One region of the Enterobacter sp. 6722112 genome, then DNA from elsewhere that is predicted to be linked to it. Evidence: predicted binding sites of a transcription regulator. Region 1 holds the regulator's gene; the other holds the start of a gene.

What was found. Region 1 encodes PurR, which represses purine synthesis genes. Its sites were predicted from a motif close to CANGCAAACGTTTGCNTG; they were not measured.
Region 2: a site for PurR is predicted at 4,298-4,315, ahead of pyrD (quinone-dependent dihydroorotate dehydrogenase). Genes of this name have one in related genera too.

What each region holds. Positions count from the first base shown of each region.
Region 1 is NZ_JBZWGR010000007.1:1,712,989-1,728,915, forward strand. Features, by position in the region: gene mdtK (MdtK family multidrug efflux MATE transporter) at 1-378, opposite strand, end outside; gene AC4OVU_RS09750 (riboflavin synthase) at 604-1,245, shown strand; gene cfa (cyclopropane fatty acyl phospholipid synthase) at 1,277-2,425, opposite strand; gene punC (purine nucleoside transporter PunC) at 2,724-3,923, opposite strand; gene punR (DNA-binding transcriptional activator PunR) at 4,035-4,946, shown strand; gene purR (HTH-type transcriptional repressor PurR) at 4,964-5,989, opposite strand; gene cydH (cytochrome bd-I oxidase subunit CydH) at 6,287-6,376, shown strand; gene AC4OVU_RS09780 (MFS transporter) at 6,538-7,704, shown strand; gene sodB (superoxide dismutase [Fe]) at 7,742-8,323, opposite strand; gene AC4OVU_RS09790 (C40 family peptidase) at 8,446-9,204, opposite strand; gene grxD (monothiol glutaredoxin 4) at 9,543-9,890, shown strand; gene rnt (ribonuclease T) at 9,969-10,628, opposite strand; gene gloA (lactoylglutathione lyase) at 10,725-11,132, opposite strand; gene AC4OVU_RS09810 (alkene reductase) at 11,232-12,329, opposite strand; gene AC4OVU_RS09815 (TetR/AcrR family transcriptional regulator) at 12,383-12,982, opposite strand; gene eptA (phosphoethanolamine transferase EptA) at 13,024-14,649, opposite strand; gene AC4OVU_RS09825 (DUF1289 domain-containing protein) at 14,797-15,036, shown strand; gene AC4OVU_RS09830 (aldo/keto reductase) at 15,085-15,927, shown strand, end outside.
Region 2 is NZ_JBZWGR010000007.1:1,395,784-1,411,710, forward strand. Features, by position in the region: gene ssuB (aliphatic sulfonates ABC transporter ATP-binding protein) at 1-691, opposite strand, end outside; gene ssuC (aliphatic sulfonate ABC transporter permease SsuC) at 688-1,479, opposite strand; gene ssuD (FMNH2-dependent alkanesulfonate monooxygenase) at 1,489-2,634, opposite strand; gene AC4OVU_RS08085 (sulfonate ABC transporter substrate-binding protein) at 2,631-3,593, opposite strand; gene ssuE (NADPH-dependent FMN reductase) at 3,586-4,161, opposite strand; gene pyrD (quinone-dependent dihydroorotate dehydrogenase) at 4,411-5,421, shown strand; gene zapC (cell division protein ZapC) at 5,588-6,130, shown strand; gene AC4OVU_RS08105 (YcbX family protein) at 6,127-7,236, opposite strand; gene rlmKL (bifunctional 23S rRNA (guanine(2069)-N(7))-methyltransferase RlmK/23S rRNA (guanine(2445)-N(2))-methyltransferase RlmL) at 7,335-9,443, shown strand; gene AC4OVU_RS08115 (ABC transporter ATP-binding protein) at 9,456-11,363, shown strand; gene pqiA (membrane integrity-associated transporter subunit PqiA) at 11,377-12,630, shown strand; gene pqiB (intermembrane transport protein PqiB) at 12,635-14,275, shown strand; gene pqiC (membrane integrity-associated transporter subunit PqiC) at 14,272-14,838, shown strand; gene rmf (ribosome modulation factor) at 15,093-15,260, shown strand; gene fabA (bifunctional 3-hydroxydecanoyl-ACP dehydratase/trans-2-decenoyl-ACP isomerase) at 15,332-15,850, opposite strand; gene AC4OVU_RS08145 (AAA family ATPase) at 15,919-15,927, opposite strand, start outside.

The DNA of each region.
Region 1 (15,927 bases):
CTTATCCGCCAGCGCCGGGTCGATATTATGCATGGCACGAATAATATACCCGGCGTTCCACAGGACGATCATAATCAGGACGGAGACACCCCCGGCCAGCCAGAAGCCCTGGCGCACCTGATGGGCCACGCGGTCGCGTCGACCGGAGCCGTTAAGCTGCGCGATAACCGGCGTCAGCGCCAGCAGCAGGCCGTGACCAAAAAGAATGGCCGGGAGCCAGATTGAGGTTCCGATCGCCACGGCGGCCATATCGGTGGCGCTGTAACCACCGGCCATTACCGTATCCACAAATCCCATTGCGGTTTGGGCTACCTGCGCGACGATCACCGGTATGGCCAGTGCCAATAACTGACGCGCTTCGATCATATACTTCTGCACGTGAACACCTTTGTATTGTAGTTATTTGAGAGACTAAAAAGGCCGCCGTTACTGGCAGCAAGAAGAAAAAACAGAGGGATGCCAGCTATTGTAGCGGGGTTTAACTAATTATCTAGTGAAAAAATCGCCAGAAATTGCGCATCACTGGCAACCTGTTTTTTCAACTGTTATTGTGGTGGGATTATACGGTGTCATCGCCGTTCGGAATGAACAGGAGCTGTAAGCATGTTTACTGGTATTGTGCAGGGCACTGCCAAAGTGGTGTCCATTGATGAAAAACCGAATTTCCGCACTCACGTAGTTGAGCTGCCTGAATATATGCTCGACGGCATTGAAACCGGGGCGTCGATAGCGCATAACGGCTGCTGCCTGACGGTGACCGAAATTAACGGTAACCAGATTAGCTTTGATTTAATGAAAGAGACGCTGCGTATCACTAACCTGGGTGAGCTGGTGGTGGGAGATATCGTCAACGTTGAACGCGCGGCGAAATTCAGCGATGAGATTGGCGGGCATCTGATGTCGGGCCATATTATGACCACCGCAGAAGTGGCGAAAATCGTGACCTCGGAAAATAACCGTCAAATCTGGTTTAAGGTGCAGGATCCGTCATTAATGAAATACATCCTTTATAAAGGATTTATTGGCATCGATGGGATTAGTCTGACCGTCGGTGAAGTGACGCCAACGCGTTTTTGCGTGCATTTAATTCCTGAAACGCTGCAACGTACTACGCTTGGCGCAAAAAAACTGGGGCAGCGCGTAAATATCGAAATTGATCCCCAGACCCAGGCGGTCGTGGATACCGTTGAGCGCGTACTGGCGGCGAAAGAGGCGGCGATAATTAAAACCATGGAAGAAGAATAAAAAATAACCCCGGTTAACCGGGGTTATTTTTTCAGCGAGCCACACGCAAACCGTGCTCAATCCCACGACTAAACACCACCTGCCACAGCTGTATATCCCGCGCACGGAACGCGCCCGCACAGGCATTCAGATAATAGCTAAACATCCGTTTGAATCGTTCCGAATAGTTGTCGGCGATTTCAGGCCATGCAGCCTGGAAACGTTCATGCCAGGCCATCAGGGTGGTGTCGTAATCTGCGCCGAAGTTATGCCAGTCTTCCACAATAAAATGCGGTTCGCTGGCGTTCGCAATCTGGCGAACAGAGGGTAAACAGCCATTCGGGAAGATATATTTGTTGATCCAGGGATCCACATTGTTATCGGTGCGTTTAGAGCCGATGGTGTGTAGCAGGAAAATTCCCTCAGGCTTCAGGTTACGATCGGCGACCTCGAAGTAAGTCTTGTAGTTCTTCGGCCCCACGTGCTCGAACATACCTACGGAAACAATGCGATCGAACTGCTCGTTCAGGTCGCGGTAGTCCTGAAGCCGAATATCAACATCCAGACCCAGACAGCGTTCCTGCGCCATCTTCTGCTGTTCAGCGGAAATCGTGACGCCGACTACGCTGACGCCGTAATTTTTCGCCATAAACCAGGCAAGACCACCCCAGCCACAGCCGATGTCCAGCACACGCATACCGGGCTGTAACTGCAATTTATCACAGATCAGTTGCAGCTTGTCCTGCTGCGCCTCTTCCAGGGTCGTCGCTTTTTTCCAGTATCCGCAGGAGTACTGCATTAAAGGATCGAGCATACGGCTGAACAGATCGTTGCCCAGGTCGTAATGCTCTTTACCGACGATCCACGCCCGTTTTTTACTTTGCAGATTGAACAGGCGGGCGGAGGCAATGCGTAAGGTATCTTTGAAATGACGAGGGAGCTGTTTTTCAAGACCGGCGCGTAATACGCTGGAGAAGAACATATCCAGCCGCTCACACTCCCACCAGCCGTCCATATAGCTTTCACCCAGCCCTAACGACCCCTCCTGTAACACGCGTTTGAAAAAATCGGGATGCTTTATCTGGGGATCGGAGGGGGATGAGCCATTAATTGTAATGCCCGCACGTCCCAACAGTTCACTGACGATCCGGGACCAGTTATCGTCCGGAACGCTGACTTCTTCTATACACGATGAACTCATAGCTTCTCCATCACCTTGCTGTGATCAGAACCTTAAAACAGCGTAGACGCTTTTTTGGTTTGTGAGAAATCTCACGGTAAATGCCCGCGAGGCTAATATCCGACGTAGAACAGAGGAAGGGAGATAACCCTTGCCGAAATGCCTTCCATGGTAAAACGGGAGCGCTCCGGCTCCCGTTAACACTTAATATTTATCGTATTTAATCGAACCAAATTTAGTATAGGCCGCAAAATTTGGTGATTCAACAGAAAATTGTTAGCAACCTAATCACTGGTATTTAACATAGTTTCCCGCGCAATCAGGCGTGCGACGTTTCTGTCTGCGCGTTTTCACTCTGCTCGCGATGGGCTGAGGACTGCATGCGATAGCCCAATCCCGCCAGCGCAACGGTGACCAGCATCACGCTGGTGGTGGTGAGCAGCGGGGTTGCAATCAACGCCGAGACCACGAGACTTGCCAGGAAGCACAGGCCAAGTTGCAGGGTATTTTGCAGCGCGGCAGCGCGGCCTGTCGCCTGCGGGAATGGACGCAACGCCTGGGCTACAACGATAGGGTAGATAGCCCCGTTAGCGATCGCCATGACGCAGAACGGAATCAAAATTTCTGCAAGCCCGGCGCCGGGAATAAAGCCGACAGCCCAGGTCGCAATCACGCTTAGCGCATACAGCACCAGCAGCCAGGGCAGCATCTGTTGGCCTTCCCATTTTTGCAGCGCGGCGCGACAGCCATAGCCACCCACCAGGAAGGCGATGGTCTGTGGTACATAACTCAGGCCGATAGCCGCCGGGCTGTAGCCCATGTCATGCAGAATGAACGGCGAACCGGTTAGCCAGGCAAAGAAGCTGGCAGAGCAGGCAGCATAAATCAGCACGTTACCGCGATAGGCTTTCGACCGCAGTAAAGAGGTAAAGGTGATGGGCTTTGCGTCCGGATGCGTCTCTTTTTTATGCGCAGGTTTAAGCCCGAAAGCAGGCAGCATCAGGACCAGCGTAATAGCAAAGAGCGTGGCGAAAATAGCCTGCCAGTCGAAATGCGCGAGGATCCAGCTGCCCAGTAACGGGGCAAGCGCCGGCGACAGGCCGACCAGCGGCATTATAGTGGCGAATATGCGGTTAGTGCGCGAGGCGGGGTAGTAATCGGTCACCAGCGCCTGCCAGGTCACCGCTGCGGCGCAGACACCGACCGCCTGAATAAAGCGCAGCGCCAGCAACCAGGCGGCATCGCGGACCCACAGCATGCCCAGACAGCCTACGGCAAAAATCGCCAGCCCCAACAACAGGACGGGCTTACGGCCAAAACGATCCGAGAGCGGCCCCCACAGCAATTGCGCAAAAGCAAAGCCGGCGAGGAACAAACTTAAACTGGCGCTGATGGCGGCGGCAGGGGTTTGCAAATCTTCCTGCATCGCGGCGAACGCGGGCAGATACATATCGGTCGCCAAAAAGCCCAGCACGCTTAAGCCGCCGAGCCAGACTAAAAATCCTTTCCTGGGTTGCACTTTTTTCTCCTGAGGAGGCAGGTGTACGTTGGCGCAGAGTGTAGGGAGTGCAAAGCGGCTTGTGAAACGCTAATATTTGGCGGGTGCGTTCAAAAAATTTGCAGGCTAAAGATGTGGTCAGATTATTCCCTTGAAGTGGTTGATGCCGTGGCGCGTAACGGCAGCTTTACCGGTGCCGCCCAGGAGCTGCATCGCGTTCCCTCGGCTATCAGCTATACGGTGCGCCAGCTGGAAGCGTGGCTGGCGGTCCCGCTGTTCGAGCGGCGCCATCGCGACGTGGAGCTCACGCCTGCCGGAGCGTGGTTTTTGAAGGAAGGGCGGTCTGTTATCAAAAAAATGCAGATCACCCGTGAGCAGTGCCAGCAGATCGCCAACGGCTGGCGCGGGCATCTCGCTATCGCGGTGGATAACATCGTTAAGCCGGAGCGGACCCGGCAGATGATCGTCGATTTCTATCGTCATTTTTCCGACGTCGAACTGCGTGTTTCGCAGGAAGTGTTCAACGGCGTCTGGGATGCGCTGGCGGACGGCAGGGCGGAGATGGCGATTGGTGCAACCCAGGCGATCCCGGTTGGGGGGCGCTACGCGTTTCGCGACATGGGCATGCTGAGCTGGACCTGCGTGGTCGCGCGCGATCACCCGCTGGCGGCGCTGGAAGGTCCGCTGAGCGATGACACCTTACGCAACTGGCCCTCGCTGGTGCTGGAAGATACCTCCCGCTCGCTGCCCAAGCGCATTACCTGGCTGCTGGATAATCAGCGCCGCGTGGTCGCACCGGACTGGGAGTCGTCAGCCACCTGTCTGAGCGCGGGGCTGTGCGTTGGCATGGTGCCGGTGCATTTTGCGCGCCCGCGCATCGACGCGGGAGAGTGGGTGGCCTTGACGCTGGAAAACCCCTTCCCGGATGCCGCGTGCTGTCTGACGTGGCAGCAAAACGACGTCTCGCCCGCCATGGCCTGGCTGCTGGATTATCTGGGCGACAGCGAAACGCTGAACCGGGAGTGGTTGCGGGAACCAGCATAGCTGGCCCCGTAATGAGATTAACGACGGTAGTCGCGGAACGGACCGTCCGCAACGGAACGGCGTTCAATCAGGCGCGGGTGAACTTCAATGGACTGGGACTGTTCACGCTTGTTGACGATCCTGTCCAGCAGCATGTTGAAGGCCGTTTCACCCAGCGAATCTTTCGGCTGGTGAATGGTGGTCAGCGCCGGGGTAAAGAAGCGGGCGTTGCGCACGTTGTCATAGCCGATCACCGAGATATCCTGCGGGACGCGCAGGCCGAGTTCATCCGCCGCGCAGAGCGCGCCCATCGCCATGATGTCGCCGCCGCAGAACACCGCGGTAGGGCGATGCGGCTGGGAAACGATCTGCTGCATGGCGCGATAGCCCGACTCCGGCTCGAAGTCGCCCTGAACAATCCAGTTTTCCGGCACGGTGATCAGCGCCTCTTCCATCGCTTTCATGAAACCGGCCAGACGGCCAGCCCCGGTGTTACGCTCCAGCGGTCCCGGGATCACGCCAATTTCACGATGACCGCGTTCTACCAGATAACGCCCCGCCATGTAGCCGCCTTCAAAGGCGTTATCAATAACAGAGTCGGTGAAGTCTGCGCGCGCTTCGCCCCAGTCCATGACCACCATCGGAATGTGGCGATACTCTTCCAGCATGGAAAGGACCGACTCAGGGTATTCAGAACACATAACCAGCAGGCCGTCGACGCGCTTTTGCGCCATCATTGACAGGTAAGCGCGCTGTTTTTCAATGTTGTTCCACGCGTTGCCCAGAATCAGGGTATAGCCTTTCTGGAAGCAGTTTTTTTCAACGGCTTCGATGATTTCAGCAAAGTAGGCCGCTTCACTGCTGGTGGCCAGCAGGCCAATCGATTTGGTGTGATTAACCTTCAGGCTGCGGGCGACGGCACTTGGCGAGTAGTGCAGTTCTTTGATTGCCGCCCAGACGGCATTACGCGTCTCTTCAGCGACGAAACGCGTTTTGTTAATAACATGTGATACGGTTGTAGTGGAAACGTTTGCGCGTTTTGCTACGTCTTTAATTGTTGCCATTAAATGTCACTCCAGACCATATCCTAAGCTCCTGAAAAAATTGAAGGTAAACGTTTGCCTTCTCTCACCCTTATCACGCAAACATGAGTTGCGACACGCCGGGAAAACGACACAGGACGTCAGGAGGGGGTCAGTGGCCGGTACGCTAATAAATTTAGCGTGGAATTTTGTCCTATCTTGATGAAAAGGGGAAGAGGTAAAGTGGATATCCGCTTAAATCCTGGAAGATTTTTGACCTGAACTGTGTAAAAATGAGCAAGCTCACTTTTCGTAGGGTGAATAAAAGGAGAAAAATTGATGAGTACCGATCTGAAGTTTTCGCTGTTTACCACCATTGTTGTTCTTGCCCTGATTGTTGCGGGTGGTTTAACCGCTGCGCTGCACTGATTCAGGAGGGGGGAGAACCTTCTCCCTCTCTTGCCGCTATTGTTACCTCTCCGGCAAAAATCTTTTGCCAAAATGTTAACTTCTCATTTTTTGTGATTGATGTCATGCTTTTGACTTCTTAGTTCTGTGCCGGGTTATGGCACGGTATCCGGAGTCTCTTCATGAAAATCAATTTTCCCCTGCTGGCCCTGGCGATTGGCGCCTTTGGGATTGGCACCACTGAATTCTCCCCTATGGGGTTATTGCCTGTTATCGCCCGGGGTGTGGACGTCTCAATTCCTGCGGCCGGTATGTTAATTAGCGCCTACGCGATTGGCGTGATGGTGGGCGCGCCGCTGATGACGCTGCTGCTTTCCCACCGCGCTCGCCGCAATGCGCTGATTTTCCTGATGGCGATTTTCACTCTCGGAAATGTGCTTTCCGCAATTTCGCCCGATTACACCACTCTGATGCTTTCGCGCATTCTGACCAGCCTCAACCATGGCGCCTTCTTCGGACTGGGCTCGGTTGTTGCCGCCAGCGTGGTGCCAAAACATAAGCAGGCCAGCGCGGTAGCCACTATGTTCATGGGCCTCACCATCGCTAATATCGGCGGCGTTCCCGCTGCCACCTGGCTGGGAGAAGCCATCGGCTGGCGTATGTCTTTCCTCGCAACCGCCGGACTGGGCGTGGTCGCGATGGTTGCGCTGTTCTTCTCACTGCCGAAAGGAAGTGCGGGAGAACGTCCGGAAGTACGTAAAGAGCTGGCGGTGCTGATGCGTCCTCAGGTGTTGTCCGCGCTGCTTACCACGGTACTGGGGGCCGGGGCGATGTTTACGCTCTACACCTATATCTCCCCGGTGCTGCACGACATTACCCACGCAACGCCACTCTTTGTTACCGCGATGCTGGTGCTGATTGGTGTCGGGTTCTCGATTGGCAACTATCTCGGCGGGAAATTTGCCGACCGCTCCGTCAGTGGAACACTGAAAGGTTTTTTAACGCTGCTGATTGTCATCATGGTGGCGATTCCGTGGCTGGCGCGTAACGAAGTGGGTGCCGCGATTGCCATGGTGGTGTGGGGCGCCGCAACCTTTGCCGTGGTGCCACCGTTGCAGATGCGCGTAATGCGCGTTGCGCACGAAGCGCCGGGGCTCTCTTCGTCGGTGAATATCGGTGCGTTTAACCTGGGCAATGCGCTGGGTGCCGCAGCGGGCGGGGCGGTGATCTCAGGTGGTTTGGGTTACAGCTTTGTGCCGGTGATGGGGGCGATCATTGCTGCACTCGGCCTGCTGCTGGTGATGATGTCTGGTCGTAAACAGCCTGAAGCGGTGTGTACGGCGGAATAAACAAAAACGCAGAAGGGCTGCCCCTTCTGCGTGTCTCTTACGCGGCGAAGTTCTTCGCAACAAATTCCCAGTTAACCAGTGCCCAGAAGTGTTCCAGGTAGTTCGGGCGCGCATTACGGTAATCAATGTAATAGGCGTGTTCCCATACGTCCACGGTCATCAGCGGCGTGGCGCTGGTGGTCAGAGGGGTACCCGCATTAGAAGTGGAAACGATAGCCAGTTTGCCATCAGCCTCTTTTACCAGCCAGGTCCAGCCGGAGCCAAAGTTTTTAACGGCTGCGTCAGTAAACTTCGCTTTAAAATCCGCGAAACTGCCGAACGCGGCGTTAATGGCTGCCGCCAGCTCACCGGTAGGTTCTCCGCCTGCATTGGGGGCCAGGCAGTGCCAGTAGAAGGTGTGGTTCCACACCTGTGCGGCGTTGTTAAATACGCCGCCGTCTGAACTGCGCACGATCTCTTCCAGCGTTTTGCCTTCAAAATCGGTGCCCTTGATCAGATTGTTCAGGTTGGTGACATAGGTCTGGTGATGCTTGCCGTAATGGTACTCCAGGGTTTCCGCGGAAATGTGCGGGGCCAGGGCGTCTTTTGCATACGGTAGTGCAGGTAATTCGAACGACATTGCTTCTCTCCTTATAGTTTTATATGTTGCCAATAACCCTACAGACAACAAGGACAGGATAGCAAATTGAAAGGTTATGCAAAAGAGGAACTTACCCTGCCATGGAGGCGGCAGGGCAGGGTTTAGCGAATGGTTTTTGGCGTCATCACGCGGCGCGCACCCACGTAGTGGCGCACCCAATAATCTTCGCTGAGGGAGGTGATCTGAATGTCCTGACCGCTGCGCGGTGACTGGATAAATTTACCGTTACCCACATACACCCCAACGTGATCGGCCGTACCGCGTCCCTGGGTGCGGAAGAACACCAGGTCGCCATTTTGCAGTTCGCCACGGTTTACAGGCGCGGCGTCGCGCAGATGGTACATCTCATTGGCGGTGCGTGGAATGCGAAACTTCACCAGATCTTTATAGGCATAATAAACCAGCCCACTACAGTCAAAACCGGTGCGCGGAGAGGTGCCACCCCAGCGATACGGTTTACCTATTTGCCCCATCAGTTTGTTCATCGCCGTTTTTTGCGCTTTCTGCATACGCGCTTTATGCACGTCAGCCAGCTTCGTCACTTTTGCGCATTTCGTTTTATGGCCTTTGCGCACGGTGCATTTTTCATTCACCAGGCTGGCGGTCGTGCGGGTGGTTTTGTGCGTGCCGGAACGGAGAGTTTTGGGTTTACTGGAGGCGGTCTTTTTGGTCTGAGCGGTGGTTTTCTTCTTTACTGTTTTACTGGTGGTTTTTTTCTTACGTTCTGTGGTTTTTGCCAGATGCGATTTTTGTACAGCAGAATGCCGCGCCTGTTCAGAGGCGTTCGCCGCTGGCGTAAATGAGAGTGTGGTAAACAGTAAAGCACAGAGCGTCATCGAGATTTTAGTTATCCGCGCCACTGGGCAGTCCCCTGATAAATGCAGGCCACAATGCATACCCGCGTGAGATTTACAAAACCTGTCGATTCTAATCCATAAATTCAGAAGAAGTTAATAGCATTTTTCATTCAAAAATTATGTTTCGTTAGCAAGTGCAAAAAAATTCACCATTCTGACGCACTCCTGTTCGCTCCTTAAGCAAAACCGCACCTCGTCTGGGGATAAACGACATTAGCAATGCAACTTTATGCGATAAGCGATAATATAATTAGACGTGACAAAAATGTTATTTTCCGATGTCGGCCTGACCCGCTACAATGTCAGACTGATGCCGTAACAGAAGTTAAAGGAAGCAAGACATGAGCACCACTATTGAAAAAATTCAGCGCCAGATCGCTGAAAACCCGATTCTCCTGTACATGAAAGGTTCTCCGAAGCTGCCAAGCTGCGGCTTCTCCGCGCAAGCGGTTCAGGCGCTGTCCGCCTGTGGTGAGCGTTTTGCTTACGTTGATATCCTGCAAAACCCGGACATTCGCGCTGAACTGCCAAAATACGCCAACTGGCCGACCTTCCCACAGCTGTGGGTTGATGGTGAACTGGTCGGCGGATGCGACATCCTGATTGAAATGTATCAGCGCGGCGAACTGCAACAGCTGATCAAAGAGACTGCGGCGAAGTATAAAACCGAAGAGCCGGACGCAGAGTAAGTTTTCTGCGGATATGAAAAAAGCGACCACATTATGTTGGTCGCTTTTTTTTGCCTGTGGGGCTATTGATTACCCAACCTACGATTGAAGATCGGCCTCGTCGCCCATCGGCAGCGGCCAGCCGCCGAGACGTTTCCAGCGGTTGACGATCTCACAGAACAGCTCCGCCGTACGCTCGGTGTCGTATAACGCGGAATGCGCCTGGGTGCCGTCAAACGCAATACCCGCCGTGATGCAGGCTTTAGAGAGCACGGTTTGCCCCAGCGCCAGGCCGCTCAGCGCGGCGGTGTCGAAGGTCACAAACGGATGGAATGGATTACGCTTGAGCGAGGCACGCTCGGCGGCAGCCATAGTGAAGCTGTGATCAAAGGTGGCATTGTGGGCCACCATGATGGCGCGGCTACAGTCATTCTCTTTCATGCCTTTGCGCACCATTTTGAAAATGGCGTGCAGCGCCTCGTATTCGCTTACCGCCCCGCGCAGCGGGTTTGTCGGATCGATACCGTTAAAGGCCAGCGCCTCTGGCTGTAAGTTTGCCCCTTCAAAGGGTTCAACGTGGAAATGCAGCGTGGTGTCCGGTACAAGCCAGCCCTGTTCATCCATCTTCAGAGTGATGGCGGCAATCTCAAGCAGCGCATCGGTTTTAGCGTTAAATCCGGCTGTTTCAACATCAATGACAACGGGATAAAAACCACGAAAACGGTCGCACAGACCGGTAAATTGAGCGTTATCGGACATCAGGGTCTCTTACAAGGGGGAAAAAGCAGTGCGCATTATGGCAAATTTTGAGAGGGGATGCAGCAAAACAACGGGCGCATAGTGCGCCCTGCGGGATCAATTGCCCAGACCGCGACCAGCGTCTTTGGCTTCAATCAGTTCGATTTTATAACCGTCCGGATCTTCCACAAACGCAATGACGGTGGTACCGCCTTTAACCGGACCGGCTTCACGGGTGACGTTACCGCCATTGCTGCGGATACGTTCGCAGGCTTCGGCGGCGTTATCCACTTCCAGCGCGATGTGGCCGTAAGCTGTACCCAGCTCGTAGCTGTCCACGCCCCAGTTGTAGGTCAGCTCGATGACCGCTTCATCAGATTCCGGGCCGTAACCGACAAACGCCAGAGAGTATTTATATTCCTGATTTTCGCTGGTGCGCAGCAGCTTCATGCCCAGAACGTTAGTGTAGAAATCGATGGAACGTTGCAGGTCGCCAACGCGCAGCATGGTGTGAAGTAGGCGCATAATTTCCTCATTAACCAGTGGAATGGATTATCTTTTTGAACAGAAACGATGTTTTAGTATAGCGGCGAAAGGTCGCCGCTATCAATGTACAAAGCGGGATTACAGTGAAGGGTAGTCGGTATAACCTTCCGCGCCGCCGCCATAGAAACTTTCAGGGCGCTGCGGGTTCAGTTCGGCTTTCTTCTGCAAACGGGCAACCAGATCCGGGTTAGCAATGTAGTCACGGCCAAAGGCCACTGCGTCGATCAGGCCTTTACCGATCAAATCCTCGGCTTTCTCTGCCGTATACGCACCCGCCCCGATAATCACGCCGTGGAAGCGCTCGCGCACTTTCTGACGGAAGGCTTCACTGTAAGGCTTGCCACCTGCCCAGTCCGGCTCGGACATGTGCAGATAGGCGATACCGCGTTTCGCCAGCTCTTCAATCAGATACAGCGCGTCTGCTTCTTCGTTCGGACCGTTGTCGACGTTCTGGAAAGTACCGATCGGGGAGACACGAATACCAATGCGGTCTGCGCTCCACTCATTACAAACAGCATCCACCACTTCAAGCACCAGACGCGCGCGGTTTTCAACGCTGCCGCCGTACTGGTCGGTACGCTGGTTGGAAGACGGGGACAGGAACTGATGCAGCAGGTAACCGTGCGCAGAGTGCAGCTCAACCAGGTCGAAGCCCGCTTCACGGGCGTTGGCGACGGCCTGACGGAAATCATTCACGATACCCGGGATCTCGTCCAGCTCCAGCGCGCGTGGCGTGGTGGTGTCGACGCGGATCGCATTACCGTTTTCATCGCGCAGGGAAGTGCGGGTATTGGCGTTCAGGGCAGAGGCAGAAACCGGCGCCAGACCGCCAGGCTGGATGCTGCTGTGTGAGATACGACCGGTGTGCCACAGCTGAACCGCAATACGGCCATCTTCAGCATGCACGCCTGCGGTGATTTTTTTCCACGCGGCGATCTGTTCCGGGCTGTGCAGACCCGGTGCACCGGCGTAGCCTTTTGCCTGGGCAGAAATCTGCGTGGCTTCGGAGATAATCAGGCCCGCGCTGGCGCGCTGGCGGTAATACTCACCCATCAATGGCGTTGGGATATCGCCCGGCTCGATGCTGCGCAGACGGGTAAGTGGGGCCATAAACACGCGGTTTGGGGCAGTAACGGCACCCACTTTCAGTGGGGTAAACAGCTTTTCAGCGGACATAACGGCTCCTGAGTAGACCAGTCGACTAGTAAAAGGGTAAATAAAAACGCCGGCTACACGCCAGGCGCGGTAATACAGTTTTTCACATGCGCCAGCGCGCTTTCGAGCGGCACGGCGCTGCGAGACATTTTTGCTTGCAGGTTGGCGCCTAACCAGAGGGAATAGAGCACCTGTGCCTGCGTGAGCGGATCGCCGGAGAAGGAGAGCGTTTTTTCATTGCGCCCGCTCTCCAGCGCCTGAGCCAGCAGGGCAATAACGCCGCTGGCCCCTTTATCCATTGCGGTGCGCATATCTTCGGAGAGATCGCACACTTCGGCAGACAGTTTTACCGTCAGGCAGCCGCTGATGATGCCCTGCTGACAGAACTGCGTCAGCGTTTCCTGATAGTAGTTCAGAACACGATCCCGGTAGTCACCTTCACCGCTGGCGAAGTGGGTTGCCAGGCGCTGATGGTAGCTGGCGTAGTGCCGCTCCAGCATGGCAACGCCAAACGCCTCTTTGGATCGAAAATAGTGATAAAACGATCCCTTAGGTACTTCAGCGGTTTTTAACAATTCGCTCAGCCCCATACCGGTAAACCCGCGATGCATGCAAAGGCGCTCGCCGGTAGCCAGCAAATGTTCTCGTGTATCGTGTTCAGTGTGTCTGCTCATGCCCTTACTCTAATAGACCGTTCGGTCTAATGCAAGCCCGCTTAGCGACGACATTGCGACAGAATATCCAGCTGCGGTTGATAAACCGCTGATTTCACGTCCATCATGCCCAGAACGGTGGCGAATAAATTGTCCTGTGAAACCGCCTCTTTTGCGGCATGGTCACGCAGGCAATCCGTGTTTACGCCGAAGTTTTTCGCATAATCCGGGGAGAGCCAGAACATAAACGGAATATGCGTTTGCTGCTCCGGGGCCAGCATATACGGCGTACCGTGCAGGTAAATTCCGCTTTCGCCCAGCGATTCACCGTGATCGGAGAGGTAAATGAGCGCCGTGTTCATGTTGGCCTGCCGGGCTTTTAGCGCGTCGATGGTTCGGCTGACCACGCTGTCGGTATACAAAATCGAGTTGTCATAGGTATTGATCAGCGACTGATGATCGCAATCCTGAATTTCATTGGTATCGCAGGTTGGGGTGAACTTGCGAAAGCTGTCCGGATAACGGTTGTAGTAGGCCGGACCGTGGCTGCCCATCAGGTGGATCACCAGTACCGTATCCTGCTTTATTCCATCCAGTACGTTGTCCAGACGGTAGAGGTTGACGTCGTCGATACAGGATTTGTCCTTACAGAACTGATCCAGTTTCCACTGGGTCATGTCCGTGTGCGGCACGCGGTCGCAGGCGCCTTTACACCCGCCGTCGTTGTCGCGCCACAGCAGGTTGAAACCGGCATGGTTAAGTACATCGAGCAGACCTTCCTGGTGATGGGCGAGGTCCGCGTCATATTTTTTCCGCGTCATGCCGGAGAACATGCAGGGGACGGAAACGGCGGTTTCCGTGCCACAGGAGGAGGCCTGGGGGAAGTTGATGACATCCTGCTTTTTCAGCTCGGGGTTGGTTTCACGCGGGTAACCATTTAACGAGTAGTTTGCGGCGCGGGAGGCTTCGCCCACCACCACAATCAGCACGGTTTTCTTGCGTTGGCTGGAAATCAGCGCGCCTTTATGAGCATCCTCGCCAATGCGGACCAGCGTCTGGTCGCCGGCAAACCAGCGCATTTTGCTGTATTTCACCACGGCGCTCACGTAATTCGCCGGGGTGACCATTTTGACGATGCTTTTGTTATTGCGGAACAGAGAAGCATAGTCTTTATAAAACACCGCCGCGACCAGGATGATCACCAGCAGCGCACCCAGCATAGCGGCGACACGCGTCAGGAGGGCATACCACCATTTTCCGGTGCGAATGCGCGTCAGGGCTAAAATAATCGATGGAACCAGACCCGCAACGACCAGCCACAGGATCATCTGCGGCGTCACCAGGGCAGTCGCTTCCTGGGAATTAGTTTCGAACACGTTCACAATCATGTTCTGATCGATAACCGTGCCATAGGTATACATAAACCAGGTTGCGGCGGCGCATCCCAGGGTCAGGACAATCATGAGCGGCTTGCGAACAAAGGGAATATTCAGCAGGCTGAAGACAATCACCCAGCCGCAGAACAGCACCAGCGGCACGCTGGCAGCAAACAGGAGATCGTGCAGATGCGCAGGCGCAATGATTGACCAGCTGCGCTGGATAAACAGTGCATTCAGTACGGTGAAGAAAAGTGCACAGCCCAGAGTAAATTTTATATCGTTACAGTGTAACTTTTTAGTGAACCACATGATGACCAGACCATTCGTTATATCAATGCGGCGAGTATAAGAAGGGAAGATTAGCGAAACCTTAATGCTCTGTTTGTGGCGGACATCCTTGCATGCAAGCCATTTAGGGTCTTCACTGTAGGGAATAATGACGTTCTGGAGGTAGGTGTGGCAGAGCAACTGGAGTTTTTCCCTGTCCAGAGCCCGTGCCGGGGTATTTGCCAGGTAGATGAACGAGGATACTGTCGTGGCTGCATGCGCACGCGCGATGAACGTTTTAACTGGCAAAATTTCAGCGACGCGCAAAAGCAGGAGGTCTTACGGCTCTGTCGACAGCGTCTGCTGCGTAAAATTCGTGCAAACAAAGCGGTTGAAAGCGAAGAACCTCAGCAACCTTCACTGTTTTAGCAGGGTAATTGCGTATACTGGTGACATGACTTCCTTGAGGAAAATGTTATGGTTCAGCGTATTACCCTTGCCCCGCAGGGCCCGGAGTTCTCCCGATTTGTTATGGGCTACTGGCGTCTTATGGACTGGAATATGTCTCCGGTCCAGCTGGCGGACTTTATAGAAGAGCATCTCAATCTCGGGATCACCACCGTCGATCACGCTGATATTTATGGCGGCTATCAGTGCGAGGCTGCCTTTGGCGAAGCGCTGAAGCGTGCGCCGGCGCTGCGTGAACGTATGGAGATTGTGACCAAATGCGGTATTGCCACCACAGCAAAACCGGAGCATGCGCTTGGGCATTACATCACTGACAGCGCGCATATCGTTAAAAGCGCCGAGCAGTCACTGATTAACCTGGCCACCGATCGTATCGACCTGCTGCTGATCCACCGACCCGATCCGTTGATGGATGCGGATGAGGTCGCGGAAGCCTTCCTGACGCTTCACCAGAGCGGCAAAGTGCGCCATTTTGGCGTGTCTAACTTCACCCCGGCACAGTTTGCGCTATTGCAGTCTCGCCTGCCGTTTACGCTGGCGACGAATCAGGTGGAGATCTCGCCTGTTCATCAGCCGCTGCTGCTGGATGGCACGCTCGACCAACTGCAACAGCTGCGCATCCGTCCAATGGCATGGTCCTGTCTGGGAGGCGGCCGCCTGTTTAACGATGAGGCATTCCAGCCGCTGCGTAACGAGCTTGAAACGGTGGCGCGCGAACTGAATGCGGAGAGTATCGAGCAGGTGGTTTACGCCTGGATCCTGCGCCTGCCGTCTAAACCGCTGCCAATTATTGGCTCCGGCAAAATTGAGCGCGTCCGCGCTGCGCTTGTGGCTGAGGAGCTGGATATGACG
Region 2 (15,927 bases), 320 kb from region 1:
CCAGTCTGGCCGATCCCACGCGGCGAGGACGTGGAATATCTACCGTCAGATCCAGACCAATTTTGCCCTCTTCTATTAACAGCACCCTGTCTGCCATTGCCACGGCTTCACTGACATCATGCGTCACCAGCAGTACCGTAAAGCCGTGCGTCTGCCAGAGGGTTTCAATCAGATCCTGCATCTCGATCCGCGTCAGGGCATCAAGCGCGCCGAGCGGTTCATCGAGCAGCAACAGGCCGGGACGGTGAATCAGCGCGCGTGCCAGCGCTACGCGCTGCTTTTGTCCACCCGACAGGGCCGCAGGCCACTCTCCCGCGCGATTCTCCAGCCCTACCGCAGCGAGTGCCTGCCGGGCGTCCTCCCGCCAGCTGCCCTTCAGGCCCAGCCCGACGTTATCCATCACCGTTTTCCACGGCAGCAGACGCGCGTCCTGAAACATCATGCGCGTATCATCCTGAATCGTGGCCAGCGGCGTAGTGCCTGCCAGAATGTCACCGCTGTTTGGCGCTTCCAGCCCGGCTAAAAGACGCAGCAGGGTACTCTTGCCGCCACCGCTGCGGCCGACAACGGCCACAAACTGTCCGGCAGGAATATGCAGATCCAGTGCATTCAGAATGGTGTTGTCGCCGTAGCGTTTGGTCACGCCGTTCAGCAGTAACGGTGTTCCCTGGTTCAGTCGTGCAGTATTCATGCTTTCGCCTCCTGAGCGGTGTAGGCCGGGTTCCAGCGCAGCCAGCTACGTTCCAGCCACTGGGCGCTGACGTCCGCAAGTTTGCCGAGCAGGGCATAAAGGATAATGGCAACCACCACCACGTCCGTTTGCAGGAACTCGCGGGCGTTCATCGCCAGATAACCAATGCCGGAGTTAGCCGAAATGGTTTCCGCCACGATCAGGGTTAGCCACATCAGGCCGAGCGCAAAACGCACCCCAACCATAATGGAGGGCAGGGCGCCCGGCAGGATCACATGGGTAAACAGGGCAAAACCTGACAGGCCATAGCTGCGGGCCATCTCCACCAGACCGCGATCGATATTACGGATCCCATGCCAGGTATTGATATAAATCGGGAATAACGTTCCCAGCGCCACGAGGAAAATTTTGGCGCTCTCATCAATGCCAAACCACAGGATAACCAGCGGAATAAGCGCCAGATGCGGCACGTTGCGCAGCATCTGAACGGAGGTATCCAGTAGCCGCTCACCCCAGCGTGACAGGCCGCTGATCAGCCCCAGCGTCAGGCCGATGCTTCCGCCAATCGAAAAGCCAATTACCGCGCGCCAGGAGCTGATGGCAAGATGTTGCCACAGCTCACCGCTGGCGCTTAGCGACCAGAACGCTTCCACAACGCCCTCCGGAGAGGGCAAAATGCGGCTCGACAGCCAGCCAGTTGAAGACGCCAGTTGCCAGACGAGGACAATGCCGACGGGCAGAAACCACGGCGCGGCGCGCAGCAGCCATTTTTGTGCGGTTGCAGACATGGTGGCTCCTTAGCTTTGCGCGACTTTTCTCGGGATAAACGCGTTCGCCACGGCTTCGCCCTGCAACTGAAGCTGACGTGGCTGCGGAATTTCCGGGATAGCGACATCCAGATGCGGGAACAGCAGTTCACCCACCTTGTACGCCTCCTCCAGATGTGGGTAGCCAGACAGGATAAAGCTGTCGATCCCCAGCGCCGCATATTCATTAATGCGTGCCGCTACGGTTGGACCGTCGCCGACCAGTGCCGTGCCGGCGCCGCCGCGCACCAGACCTACCCCGGCCCACAGGTTCGGGCTGATCTCAAGATTTTCACGCTTGCCGTTGTGCAGGGAAGCCATCCGATGTTGGCCCACGGAGTCGGTTTTGGCAAACGCCGCCTGTGCTTTAGCGATTGTGTCGTCGTCCAGATGAGCGATCAGACGGTCGGCGGCTTGCCAGGCCTCGTCGTTGGTTTCGCGGACGATCACGTGCAGGCGAATGCCGAAGCGTACCGTACGGCCATGTTCTGCGGCTTTAGCGCGTACCTGAGCAATTTTCTCTTTCACCAGCTCCGGTGGCTCGCCCCAGGTCAGATAGAGATCGACCTGCTCAGCCGCCAGCTCCTGCGCCACGTCCGACGATCCGCCGAAATAGAGGGGAGGACGCGGCTGCTGTACCGGCGGGAAGTAGAGCTGTGCATCGCGAACGTGGATATGTTTCCCTTCGAAGGTGACGGTTTCCCCTTCCAGCAGACGTCGCCAGACGCGGGTGAACTCTGCGGAGGCTTCATAGCGCTCGGTATGATCGAGGAAGACGCCATCGCCCGCCAGCTCCTGCGGATCGCTGCCCGTCACCAGGTTGAACAGCGCACGGCCGTTGGAAAGCCTGTCCAGCGTTGCCGCCTGACGCGCCGCGACGGTGGGCGACACCACGCTCGGGCGCAAGGCTACCAGGAATTTCAGACGCTGGGTGACGGGGATCATTGACGCGGCAACCAGCCACGCATCCTCACACGAGCGGCCCGTCGGGATCAGTACCCCGGTAAAACCGATGCGGTCTGCCGCCTGGGCGATCTGCTGTAGATAGCCGTGATCGACCGGGCGGGCGCCTTCTTCTGTGCCAAGATAGTGTCCATCACCGTGGGTGGGTAAAAACCAGAAAAGATTCAGACTCATGATTTTTTTCCTTCAATGACAGCGGGTTGCCAGATGCGTTCGCGAATATTCACCTGCTTTGGAACCAGGCGGTTTTGATAAAAGAGGTCTGCCGTTTGCTGCTGGAGAGCGGCAACGTGGGCGTCAACCGGTGCTATGGTGGTGGGAGGACGGTGGTCAAGATAAGTGGCGATCACCGGTTCAGGCAGGCCCATGGTTTTTGCCAGCAGCGTGATGCTCTGCTGACGCTGGCTTTGGGTCAGCGCATCGGCCTGAGAGAAGGTATCCAGCACCTGCTGAATAAATGCGCCATTTTTCTCAGCGTAAGGACGTGCCGCCAGGTAGAACGAACCGGTCTGCTTCAGGGTGGTGCCGTCTTTCAGCACCCGCACACCGCCCTGCAACAGTGCGGCGGAGTAGTACGGATCCCAGATAGCCCAGGCATCAACATTTTTTTGCTGAAACGCCGCGCGCGCATCGGCAGGCGTCAGGTAAACGGGCTGGATATCGGTGAATTTAAGGCCGGCCTCCTGCAACGCGCGCAGCAGCAGGTTGTGCGAGCTTGAACCTTTCTGGAAAGCAACCTTACGGCCTTTGAGGTCGGCGACGCTTTTGATCTCACTGTTTTCCGGCACCAAAATAACCTCTGCCTTCGGCTTGGCGGGCTCAACGCCAACGTAAACCAGATCCGCCCCGGCAGCCTGCGCAAAGATTGGCGGGATATCGCCGGTGCTACCTAAATCAATACTCCCGACGTTCAGCGCCTCCAGCATCTGTGGTCCGGCAGGGAACTCGACCCATGAGAATTTGGTCTCCGGGAAACGCTTCTCAAGCAACGCATGGCTTTTCGCCAACACCATGCTGACGCTGCCTTTCTGATAACCGATACGCAGGCTCTCCGGCGCTTTCTCCGCCGCCTGAGCCAGCGACGCCACTGCCAGCAGACCTGCCAGCCCGATACGGGTAACTGTTTTAAACATGCGCCACTCCTTGTGATTGATGAAATGCTGCCGCGTGGCGATCCCGACGGCTCAGGGCGTGCCAGAAGGTTTCGAGCGCACTGTCGAGGCGGGTTTGCAGATTCGGCGTGAAATGGGGTTTATGCTGGTAGTCGATTACCTGTGAGTCGTCAGCGAAGACGCCATGCAGGATCTCCTGCGCTTTCAGCGCGTTCAGAACCGGCTTGAGGGCATAATCCACCGCCAGTAAATGAGCTACCGTACCGCCTGTGGCCAGCGGCAGGACGACCTTACCGTCCAGCGCGCGTTCGGGCAGCAGATCGAGCAGCGTTTTCAGTGCGCCGGAAAAAGAGGCTTTATAAATCGGTGTCGCGACGACCAGCCCGTCAGCACTCTTAAGTTGTTCGATCAGGGTTTTCAGCGCCGGGCTGTCGAAACGGGCGTAGAGCAGATCTTCAGGCGCGAAATTGTGCAAATTCCAGTGACACACTTCGACATCCAGAGCATTAAGCTTTTCGCGAGCGTATTCCAGCAGTGCGCTGGAGCGAGAGGGGAAGCGGGGGCTTCCGGCCAGGGTAATGACGCGCATGGTTGCTCCTTATAACTAATTGTTTGCTTTTATCTAACATTCATAACAATTTTCAGGAGTGTGACATTGCGTGGTTATTCCACTAAATGATTTATCCTCAGGATGAATGCAGAAAAATGCATAAGAAGCGAACCGATAAGTAAACGATTGCGTTTTACGTGGCTTTTTTTGCCACAGGTCAATTCCCTTTCCGGGCGGAATCGCACATAATCCCCTCCCGGTTTGCACACCGGGAATCCAGGAGAGTTCATGTACTACCCCTTCGTTCGTAAAGCCCTTTTCCAGCTCGATCCTGAGCGCGCTCATGAATTTACATTTCAGCAGTTACGCCGTATTACAGGAACGCCTCTGGCCGCGCTGGTGCGTCAAAACGTGCCGGAAAAACCAGTTCAGTGCATGGGCCTGACTTTCAAAAATCCACTGGGCCTGGCGGCCGGTCTGGACAAAAATGGCGAATGCATTGATGCACTCGGTGCGATGGGCTTTGGCTCGATCGAAATCGGGACGGTGACGCCGCGTCCGCAGCCGGGAAATGACAAGCCACGTCTGTTTCGCCTGGTTGAAGCCGAGGGGCTGATCAACCGCATGGGCTTTAATAACCTTGGCGTCGATCATCTGGTTGAGAACGTTAAGAAAGCCCATTTTGATGGCGTGCTGGGTATTAATATTGGCAAAAATAAAGACACGCCGGTCGAGCAGGGTAAAGATGACTATCTGATTTGTATGGAAAAAGTCTATGCCTATGCCGGTTATATTGCGGTGAATATATCTTCGCCTAACACCCCAGGGCTGCGTTCATTACAATATGGCGAAGCGCTCGACGATCTTCTTAGCGCCATTAAAAATAAACAAACGGCGCTACAGGCGATCCACCATAAATATGTTCCGGTCGCGGTTAAGATCGCCCCGGATCTTTCGGCAGAAGAATTGATCCAGGTTGCCGACAGTTTAGTTCGCCATAATATTGATGGTGTGATTGCAACCAATACAACACTCGATCGCTCTCTCGTTCAGGGAATGAAAAACTGTGACGAAGCGGGTGGATTAAGTGGCCGTCCGGTACAATTAAAAAGCACCGAAATTATTCGCGCACTCTCCGCAGAATTAAAAGGTCAGCTGCCGATTATTGGCGTGGGTGGCATTGACTCTGTCATCGCTGCACGTGAGAAGATGGCGGCAGGTGCATCGCTGGTGCAAATTTATTCCGGCTTTATTTTTAAAGGGCCGCCGCTGATTAAAGAAATCGTCACGCATATCTAATCTTTTCTCTTAATCAGACAACCAGGGCTTTATTTCCAGCCCTGGTTGTTTTATATTCCGTCATTGTTGCTTATTTAAACATTATAGTCTTTTATTACTAGTGTTATAAGCGAAGCGGCAAACAGGACATTTTTAGTACAGGACGTTTAGGGGACGGGAGAGAAACATGCGAATTAAACCTGACGATAACTGGCGCTGGTATTTTTGTGACGAGCATGACCGTATGATGCTCGACTTAGCCAATGGCATGTTGTTTCGCTCTCGTTTTGCGCGCCGAATGTTAACGCCAGACGCGTTTGCTCCCTCAGGCTTTTGCGTTGACGACGCTGCACTCTATTTCTCTTTTGAAGAAAAATGCCGCGAGTTCGATCTCTCCAAAGAACAGCGCGCTGAACTGGTACTAAATGCGCTGGTGGCGATCCGTTTCCTGAAACCGCAAATGCCGAAAAGCTGGCATTTTCTCGCCCACGGCATGTGCTGGACCCCGGCTATCGGCGATGCGGCGAGCGTCAATCTGAGCGATACCGAAGAAGAGGTGAATTTGCTGGTGGTTGAACCCGGTGAAAACGCTGCGCTCTGTTTGCTGGCCCAACCCGGCGTGACCATTGCCGGGCGAGTTATGCAGTTAGGTGATGCCATCAAAGTGATGAATGACAGGCTGAAGCCACAGCTGCGCGTTGATTCCTTCAGCCTTGAACAGGCAGTTTAAGCTTCCAGCTGTACGGATGTTTTCGGGACACAGCTACAGCACAGGATCGTGCCGTCACTGCCAATTGCAGATTTCTTCAGGGCACTTACTTCACCATCGACCAGTTTAATGCGACAGCATCCGCAAATCCCCGCGCGACAGGAATACGGTACGCGGATACCTGCCTGTTCCAGCTGTTCCAGTAGCACCTGCTGATTGTTACCACGGATAACTTTGCCTTCCCAGTGAATATCCACCGCGGAAGCGACGTTGGTGACAACGTCAACCATCTCTTCATCCTGACCTGCGCCGTACACCCTGGCAGGCCCGCGGGTGAGAATTTCGACCTCGTCGCCCACGCGGATCACGCCGCTGGAGCGGGGGATCAGGTTCTGGCCGAAGTCGACATCGCCGTTATCCTGCGCGGTACGAAATGACTGCAAGGTTTTCAGCGGTTCGCCGGAAGGGTGTTTCTGGCCTTTCTCCGGGCTGACGGTGGTAAAAATACAGCGGCTGCACGGCTTCACGACATCAAAAATAACGCTGCCGATGCGGATCACTTTCCAGGTATCTTCATCCCAGGCATTCGCTCCGGTCACCACCAGATTCGGGCGAAATTGCTCCATCTGCACGCTGGCTTTGCAACGGTTTTGTAAATCACGCAGCGAGGCCTCGCTGGTCAGAAGGAAGGGAAAACCATCCGCGAAGGAGAGAGGAACCGCATCGTGGCGCTTCACGCGACGGGTCAGCGCAGGCCCAACCCAGCGCAGCTGAACGTCACGGGAGAAAAAGCCGCTCAGCCACTGGTTAATGTTATCCGGCGCGATACGCGCGGTAAAATGATTGCCCCACACTTCCGTTGGCGCATCAAGCGGCGCAAAATCAGCAAAGCGGATCACGACGCTTGAACCGTCCGGCGCGGTCAAATGCAGCCCGTCATGAAGCGGGGAAGGGGTAAAGCGAACCATCTGCGGGAACTGACGTGCGGTGATAAACGTACCGTCAGGCTCGGTGACCATAAAAATACGATCGAAGGCGAATCCGCTCATATCGGCCAGCGCGTGAGAGACGCCGATGCCGCGCATGGATTTCACCGGATGAATAAAAAGCCTGGATAACGTCGCCACTGCACACTCCCGCTAAAGAAAATAAGCCTTCAACTTTATGACATACACGCCATATTAGCTATAATGCGCGACAATTTTCTATGAGTAAAAGTGACGATATGAATTCTCTGTTTGCCAGTACGGCCCGTGGGCTGGAAGAGCTGTTAAAAACTGAACTGGAAGCCCTGGGCGCGAAAGAGTGCCGGGTGGTTCAGGGTGGTGTCCATTTTGAGGGCGACACGCGGCTTATTTACCAGAGCCTGATGTGGAGCCGTCTGGCGTCGCGCATCATGCTGCCGATGAAAGAGTGCAAGGTCTACAGCGATCTTGATCTCTACACCGGCGTACAGATGATCGACTGGACAGAGATCTTCACCCCGGACGCTACCTTTGCGGTGCATTTCAACGGCGTCAACGATGAGATCCGCAACAGCCAGTATGGTGCCCTGCGCGTTAAGGATGCCATTGTGGACTGCTTCACGCGTCGCAATAAAGAACGTCCGAACGTTGACCGTGAAAACCCGGATCTGCGTATCAACGTCTGGCTGAACGGCGATACGGCCAGTATTTCTCTGGATCTGAGTGGCGCAGGCCTGCATCTGCGCGGCTATCGCGATCGCACCGGGATGGCGCCGATCAAAGAAACGCTGGCTGCCGCTATCGTGATGCGCTCCGGATGGCAGCCAGGTACGCCGCTGCTCGATCCGATGTGCGGTTCCGGTACGCTGCTGATTGAAGCCGCGATGCTGGCCACCGACCGTGCGCCAGGGCTGCACCGCGGCCACTGGGGCTTCAAAGGCTGGGCGCAGCACGATGAGGCCATCTGGAAAGAGGTCAAAGACGATGCGCAGACCCGCGCCCGTAAAGGGCTGGCGGAGTACACCTCTCACTTTTACGGTTCGGACAGCGACGCACGGGTGATTGAACGCGCGCGCAGCAACGCCCGTCGTGCCGGTATCGGCGAGCTGGTGACCTTCGAGGTGAAGGACGTGGCGAATCTGACCAATCCTCTGCCAAAAGGCCCGTACGGTACGGTGATCAGCAACCCGCCGTATGGTGAGCGTCTGGACAGCGAGCCGGCGCTGATTGCACTGCACAGCCTGCTGGGCCGCAACATGAAAGCGCATTTCGGCGGCTGGAACCTCTCCCTGTTTAGCGCCTCGCCGGAGCTGCTGAGCTGCCTGCAATTGCGTGCCGATCGCCAGTTCAAAGCGAAAAACGGCCCGCTGGACTGCGTGCAGAAAAACTACCATCTGGCAGAGGTAGCGGCGGATAGCAAACCGTCAGGCGTGGCGGAAGATTACGCCAACCGCCTGCGCAAAAACCTGAAGAAATTTGAGAAGTGGGCGAAGCAAGAAGGCATCGAATGTTATCGCCTGTACGACGCTGACCTGCCCGAGTACAACGTGGCGGTTGACCGCTATGCGGACTGGGTGGTGGTTCAGGAATACGCCCCGCCGAAAACTATCGATGCGCAAAAAGCGCGTCAGCGTATGCTGGATGTGATTGCGGCCACCATCGCCGTACTCGGCATTTCGCCAAACAAGCTGGTGCTGAAAACACGTGAGCGTCAGAAAGGCAAAAACCAGTATCAGAAGATGGGCGAGAAGGGTGACTTCATCGAAGTGGGCGAATATAACGCGCGGCTGTGGGTTAACCTGACCGACTACCTTGATACCGGCCTGTTCCTCGATCACCGTATCGCCCGCCGCATGCTGGGCCAGATGAGCAAGGGCAAAGACTTCCTGAACCTGTTCTCCTATACCGGCAGCGCCAGCGTTCATGCGGGGCTTGGCGGCGCGCGTAGCACCACCACGGTAGATATGTCCCGGACTTATCTGGAGTGGGCAGAGCGCAACCTGCGTCTTAACGGCTTAACCGGCCGTCAGCATCGCCTGTTACAGGCCGACGTGCTGGGCTGGCTGCGCGATACCGACGAGCAGTTTGACCTGATCTTTATCGATCCGCCGACCTTCTCTAACTCCAAGCGTATGGAGGATAGCTTTGATGTTCAACGCGATCACCTGCGCCTGATGACCGACCTGAAGCGTCTGCTGCGTAAAGGCGGCACCATTATGTTCTCGAATAACAAGCGCGGATTCCGCATGGATCACGACGGCCTGGCCGAACTGGGACTGAAAGCACAAGAAATCAGCCAAAAAACGCTGTCTCAGGACTTTGCCCGTAACCGTCAAATCCACAACTGCTGGCTGATCTCCGCGGTCTGAAAGGAAAAATAAATGTCTTTAATTAGTATGCACGGCGCGTGGCTCTCTTTCAGCGACTCACCGCTTCTCGATAATGCAGAGCTGCATATCGAAGATAACGAGCGCGTCTGTCTGGTGGGCCGTAACGGCGCAGGTAAATCGACGCTGATGAAAATCCTCAACCGTGAGCAGGGGCTGGATGACGGCCGTATTGTTTACGAGCAGGATCTGATCGTCTCTCGTCTGCAACAGGATCCGCCGCGTAACGTCACCGGCAGCGTATACGATTTTGTGGCCGAAGGGATTTCAGAGCAGGCGGAATACCTCAAGCGTTATCACGAGATTTCGCATCTGGTGATGACGGACCCGAGCGACAAGAATCTCAACGAGCTGGCAAAAGTGCAGGAGATGCTCGATCACCACGGTCTGTGGCAGCTGGAAAACCGCATTAACGAAGTGCTGGCCCAGCTTGGCCTGGAAGCGGATATGGAGCTGTCGGCGCTCTCCGGCGGCTGGCTGCGTAAAGCGGCGCTGGGTCGTGCCCTGGTGAGCGGGCCTAAGGTGCTGCTGCTGGACGAACCGACGAACCACCTGGATATCGAAGCGATTGACTGGCTGGAAGGGTTCCTGAAAACCTTTAACGGTACCATTATCTTCATCTCCCACGACCGTTCGTTCATCCGCAACATGGCCACGCGCATTGTCGATCTTGATCGCGGCAAGCTGGTGACCTATCCGGGCGATTACGATACCTATCTGCTGGAGAAAGAAGAAAACCTGCGCGTGGAAGAGCTGCAAAATGCCGAGTTCGACCGCAAGCTGGCCCAGGAAGAGGTATGGATCCGTCAGGGCATTAAAGCGCGTCGTACCCGTAACGAAGGCCGCGTTCGCGCCCTGAAGGCGATGCGCCGCGAACGTAGCGAACGCCGCGAAGTCATGGGTAGCGCCAAAATGCAGGTGGAAGAGGCGTCCCGCTCGGGCAAGATTGTCTTCGAAATGGAGAACGTGAATTATTCGGTTGACGGCAAAGTGCTGGTGAACGATTTCTCCGCTCAGGTTCAGCGCGGCGACAAAATTGCGCTGATCGGCCCGAACGGGTGCGGTAAAACCACACTGCTGAAACTGATGCTCGGTCAGCTCCAGGCCGACAGCGGTCGTATCCACTGCGGTACCAAACTGGAAGTGGCGTACTTCGACCAGCACCGCGCCGAGCTGGATCCAGACCGTACGGTGATGGATAACCTCGCCGAGGGTAAACAGGAGGTCATGGTTAATGGCAAGCCGCGTCACGTGCTGGGCTACCTTCAGGACTTCCTGTTCCACCCGAAACGCGCCATGACGCCGGTGCGCGCGCTGTCCGGCGGAGAACGTAACCGTCTTTTGCTGGCGCGTCTGTTCCTGAAACCCAGTAACTTATTGATTCTCGATGAACCGACTAACGATCTGGATGTCGAAACGCTGGAACTGCTGGAAGAGTTGATTGATGGTTATCAGGGAACCGTGATGCTGGTCAGCCACGATCGTCAGTTTGTCGATAACACCGTGACCGAGTGCTGGATCTTCGAAGGCGAAGGACGCATCGGTCAATATGTGGGCGGCTATCATGACGCGCGTGGACAGCAATCACAGTCGCTGGCGCAAAAACAGGCGAAGACCAAAAATGTCGCCGAACCTGTTGTTGCAAAAGCAGAAACTGTCAAAAAGTCTCCTGCTAAAATGAGTTATAACTTGCAGCGCGAGCTGGAAGGGCTGCCGCAGCGTCTGGAAGAGCTGGAGGCTGCACTGGAAGCACTGCAAATCCAGGTCGCTGATGCGTCATTCTTTACGCAGCCTCACGACTATACTCAGAAAGTATTGGCTGAACTCTCCCAGGCTGAACAGGCGCTGGAAGAGGCATTTGAGCGCTGGGAGTACCTTGAGTCTCTGAAAAACGGCGCATAAACAGGGATAATCTATGTGTGACCAGCACCATGCCGATCGGCATATATTATGCTCGCAATGCGATATGCTCGTGGCGTTGCCAGAGCTTGGTCACGGACATAAGGCTGCCTGCCCGCGCTGCGGCGCTACGCTGACGACCGAGTGGGACGCGCCAAGGCAGCGTCCTACGGCTTATGCGCTGGCAGCCTTATTCATGTTACTGCTCTCCAATCTCTTCCCTTTCATCTATATGAAAGTGGGCGGGATGACCAGCCAGGTGGATTTACTGGAAATACCAGGCGTGATGTTCTCGGAAGATTACGCCAGCCTTGGCACCTTCTTTCTTCTTTTCGTGCAGATCGTCCCGGCTTTTTGCCTGGTCGTCATTCTGCTGCTGGTCAACCGCGTCAGGATGCCCACTGTCCTTAAAATCAAACTCGCGCGGATCCTGTTCCAGTTGAAAAGCTGGGGGATGGCGGAAATTTTTCTCGCGGGTATCCTGGTCAGTTTCGTGAAGCTGATGGCCTACGGCGATGTGGGGATTGGCAGCAGCTTTATTCCGTGGTGTCTTTACTGCGTGCTACAACTGCGCGCGTTCCAGTGCGTGGACCGACGCTGGGCCTGGGACGATATTGCCCCGGCGCCGACGCTCTCGCACACGGTAAAGGTGGGCGTACCGGGTATCCGTCAGGGGCTTCGCTCCTGCTCGGGCTGCACCGCCGTGCTGCCCGCGGATGTCGAGGTGTGCCCGCGCTGTGAAACAAAAGGTCACGTCCGGCGTAAAAATAGCCTGCAATGGACCATGGCGCTGCTGGTGACCTCTGTCATGCTCTATCTGCCCGCCAATATCTTGCCGATCATGATCACCGATCTGCTCGGCGACAGAATGCCCTCGACCATACTGGCCGGGGTGATTTTGCTGTGGAGCGAGGGGTCATACCCTGTGGCAGGCGTCATATTCCTCGCCAGTATTATGGTTCCGACCTTAAAGATGATTGCCATTGCCTGGCTTTGCTGGGATGCAAAAGGGCACGGTAAGCGAGACAGCGAGCGTATGCATCTGATTTATGAGGTCGTGGAATTTGTTGGCCGCTGGTCGATGATTGACGTGTTCGTGATTGCAGTTCTCTCAGCGCTGGTGCGTATGGGGGGGCTGATGAGTATTTATCCCGCTATGGGGGCGCTGATGTTTGCGTTGGTCGTCATTATGACCATGTTTGCGGCCATGACCTTCGACCCTCGTTTATCGTGGGATCGTGAGCCCGATTCAAGCCATGAGGAAGAGTAAGAGCATGGAAAATAAGAGTGGAGAGGCTAAAGTGCAGAAGGTCAGAAACTGGTCGCCGGTGTGGATTTTCCCCATCGTGACCGCGCTGATCGGTGCATGGATCCTGTTTTATCATTACAGCCATCAGGGACCGGAAGTCACGCTAATTACCACCAATGCAGAGGGGATTGAGGGCGGAAAAACCACCATCAAGAGCCGCAGCGTGGATGTGGGTGTCGTGGAAAGCGCGACCCTGACGGATGATTTAACCCATGTTGAAATCAAGGCCCGCCTGAATGCCGGCATGGAAAAACTGCTCCATGAAGATTCTGTTTTTTGGGTAGTGAAACCGCAGGTCGGGAGAGAAGGGATCAGCGGCTTAGGAACGCTATTGTCAGGGGCCTACATCGAACTCCAGCCCGGCAACAAAGGCGCCCAGCCAGCAAACTATCAGCTGCTGGATTCACCGCCGCTTGCGCCACCGGATGCAAAAGGGATCCGCGTTATTCTGGACAGCAAAAAAGCGGGTCAGCTCTCGCCGGGCGATCCGGTGCTGTTCCGTGGGTATCGCGTCGGTTCGGTTGAAACAAGCACCTTCGATCCGCAAAAACGGACCATCAGCTATCAGCTATTTATCAATGCGCCTAATGACCGCCTGGTGACCAGCAACGTTCGCTTCTGGAAAGACAGCGGGATCGCGGTGGATCTCACCTCTGCGGGGATGCGCGTTGAGATGGGTTCACTCACCACGCTGTTTGGTGGGGGCGTCAGTTTTGATGTGCCGGAAGGTATCGATCTGGGACAACCGGTGGCGGAGAAAACCGCCTTCAGGCTGTTTGACGATCAAAAAAGCATTCAGGATGCGCTCTATACCGATCACATCGACTACCTGATGTTCTTTAAGGACTCTGTACGCGGCTTGCAGCCTGGGGCGCCAGTTGAGTTCCGCGGTATCCGTCTGGGGACCGTGGGACAAGTGCCTTACTTTGTTCCGGGACTCAAGCAGATGCTTGATGATGATTATCGTATTCCGGTGCTGATCCGCATTGAGCCTGAGCGTTTGATTAACCAGATAGGCGAGGACCAGGATATTGGGGAGCATATCAGCGATCTGATGAATCGCGGTCTGCGTGGCTCGCTGAAAACTGGCAACCTGGTCACAGGGGCGTTATATGTCGATATGGACTTCTATCCAAAAGCGCCACCAATGACGGGGATCCGTGAATTTGGCGGCTACAAAATTATTCCTACGGTCAGCAGTGGCCTGGCGCAGATCCAACAGCGCCTGATGGAAACACTGGATAAGATCAACAATCTGCCGCTGAATCCAATGCTTGAGGCCGCGACGGGATCACTGCATCAGAGCCAGGCGACGATGCAACGTCTGCAAACCACGCTGGATAATATCAACAAGATCACCGCCAACCAGTCCATGCAGCAGCTGCCGCAGGATATGCAGAAAACGTTGCGCGAACTGAATCGCAGTATGCAGGGCTTCCAGCCGGGCTCAGCGGCTTACAACAAGATGGTGGCGGATATGCAACGTCTTGATCAGGTTTTACGCGAGCTACAGCCCGTTCTGAAAACGCTCAATGAAAAGAGCAACGCGCTGGTGTTTGAAGCGAAAGACAAAAAGGATCCTGAGCCTAAGAGGGCGAAACAATGAAAAAATGGCTAATCATCGCAGGCGCACTGGTATTAACGGCCTGTAGCTCTGGAAGCGATAACAAAAGCTACTACCAGTTGCCGTTAAGCGCGCAATCCGGTGCGCAGAGTAGCAGCTCGCAGGGCAGCCGTCTGCTGTGGGTTGAACAGGTTGCCGTGCCAGATTATCTGGCGGGCAACGGGGTGGTCTACCAGACCAGCGATGTGCAGTACGTTATCGCCAACAATAACCTGTGGGCCAGCCCTCTGGATCAGCAGCTACGCAACACGCTGGTGGCGAATCTGAGCAGCCAGCTTCCTGGTTGGGTAGTCGCCTCGCAGCCTCTGGGAAGCGATCAGGACACTCTGAATGTTAACGTGACGGGATTCCATGGCCGCTATGATGGTGCGGTTGTTATCAGCGGGGAGTGGCTCTTGAATCATCAGGGCCAGCTGATTAAGCGTCCTTTCCATCTGGAACTGAAGCAGCAGAAAGATGGCTATGACGAAATGGTGAAAGTGCTTGCGCAGGGGTGGGCACAGGAGTCGGCTGCTATCGCAAGAGAGATTTCCCGGCTGCCATAAGTAAAATTCATCGACGAAAGCCGCACTCAGCTTCTTGCTGATTGCGGCTTTTTTTTCGTTTTATGTTCAGTTTGTTACTTGTCCCGCGTCACATTTTTTGTACAAACGATCTTCCATGTAGCTCACAAATATGACACCCGTATGAATTTTGAACGTTGACGCTGACGCCGATTCGGGGTATTCGTTAACTGTGCTTGCACATATTGCAATCACTGTTTTCTTTCCACCAGACAAAAGAATGAGGGAAACGAGGCATGAAGAGACAGAAACGAGATCGCCTGGAAAGGGCTCATCAACGTGGTTATCAGGCTGGCATCGCCGGACGTTCAAAAGAAATGTGTCCCTATCAGGCCCTGAATCAAAGGTCCCAATGGCTAGGGGGCTGGCGAGAAGCCATCGGAGACAGGGCAGTACTTGCTTGATACCGTCTCTTTAAAAAGAAACCTCCGCAATGCGGAGGTTTCGCCTTTCTGGAAGGGGCTAAATGCCGTTATCAGAAAGCGGAGGTATCCTGGAACAGACCCACTTTCAGGTCGTTCGCGGTATAAATAAGACGACCATCTACCAGCACTTCACCGTCCGCCAGGCCCATAATCAGGCGGCGGTTAACGATGCGTTTGAAATGGATACGGTAGGTGACTTTCTTCGCGGTAGGCAGAACCTGACCGGTGAATTTCACTTCGCCTACGCCCAGCGCACGGCCTTTACCTTCACCGCCAAGCCAGCCCAGATAGAAGCCAACCAGCTGCCACATGGCATCGAGGCCCAGGCAGCCAGGCATTACCGGATCGCCAATAAAGTGGCAACCGAAGAACCACAGGTCCGGGTTGATATCGAGTTCTGCTTCTACGTAACCCTTATCAAAGTTACCGCCGGTTTCGGTCATTTTCACGACACGGTCCATCATCAGCATATTTGGGGCCGGTAACTGCGGGCCTTTCGCACCAAACAGTTCACCGCGACCAGAGGCAAGAAGGTCTTCTTTAGTATAGGATTCGCGTTTATCTACCATGTTCTCAGTAAGCCTTATTTTAGTGAAGGACGCAGGATAGCTAACACGTGTACGCTGAACAAGTCCGATCAGTTAGC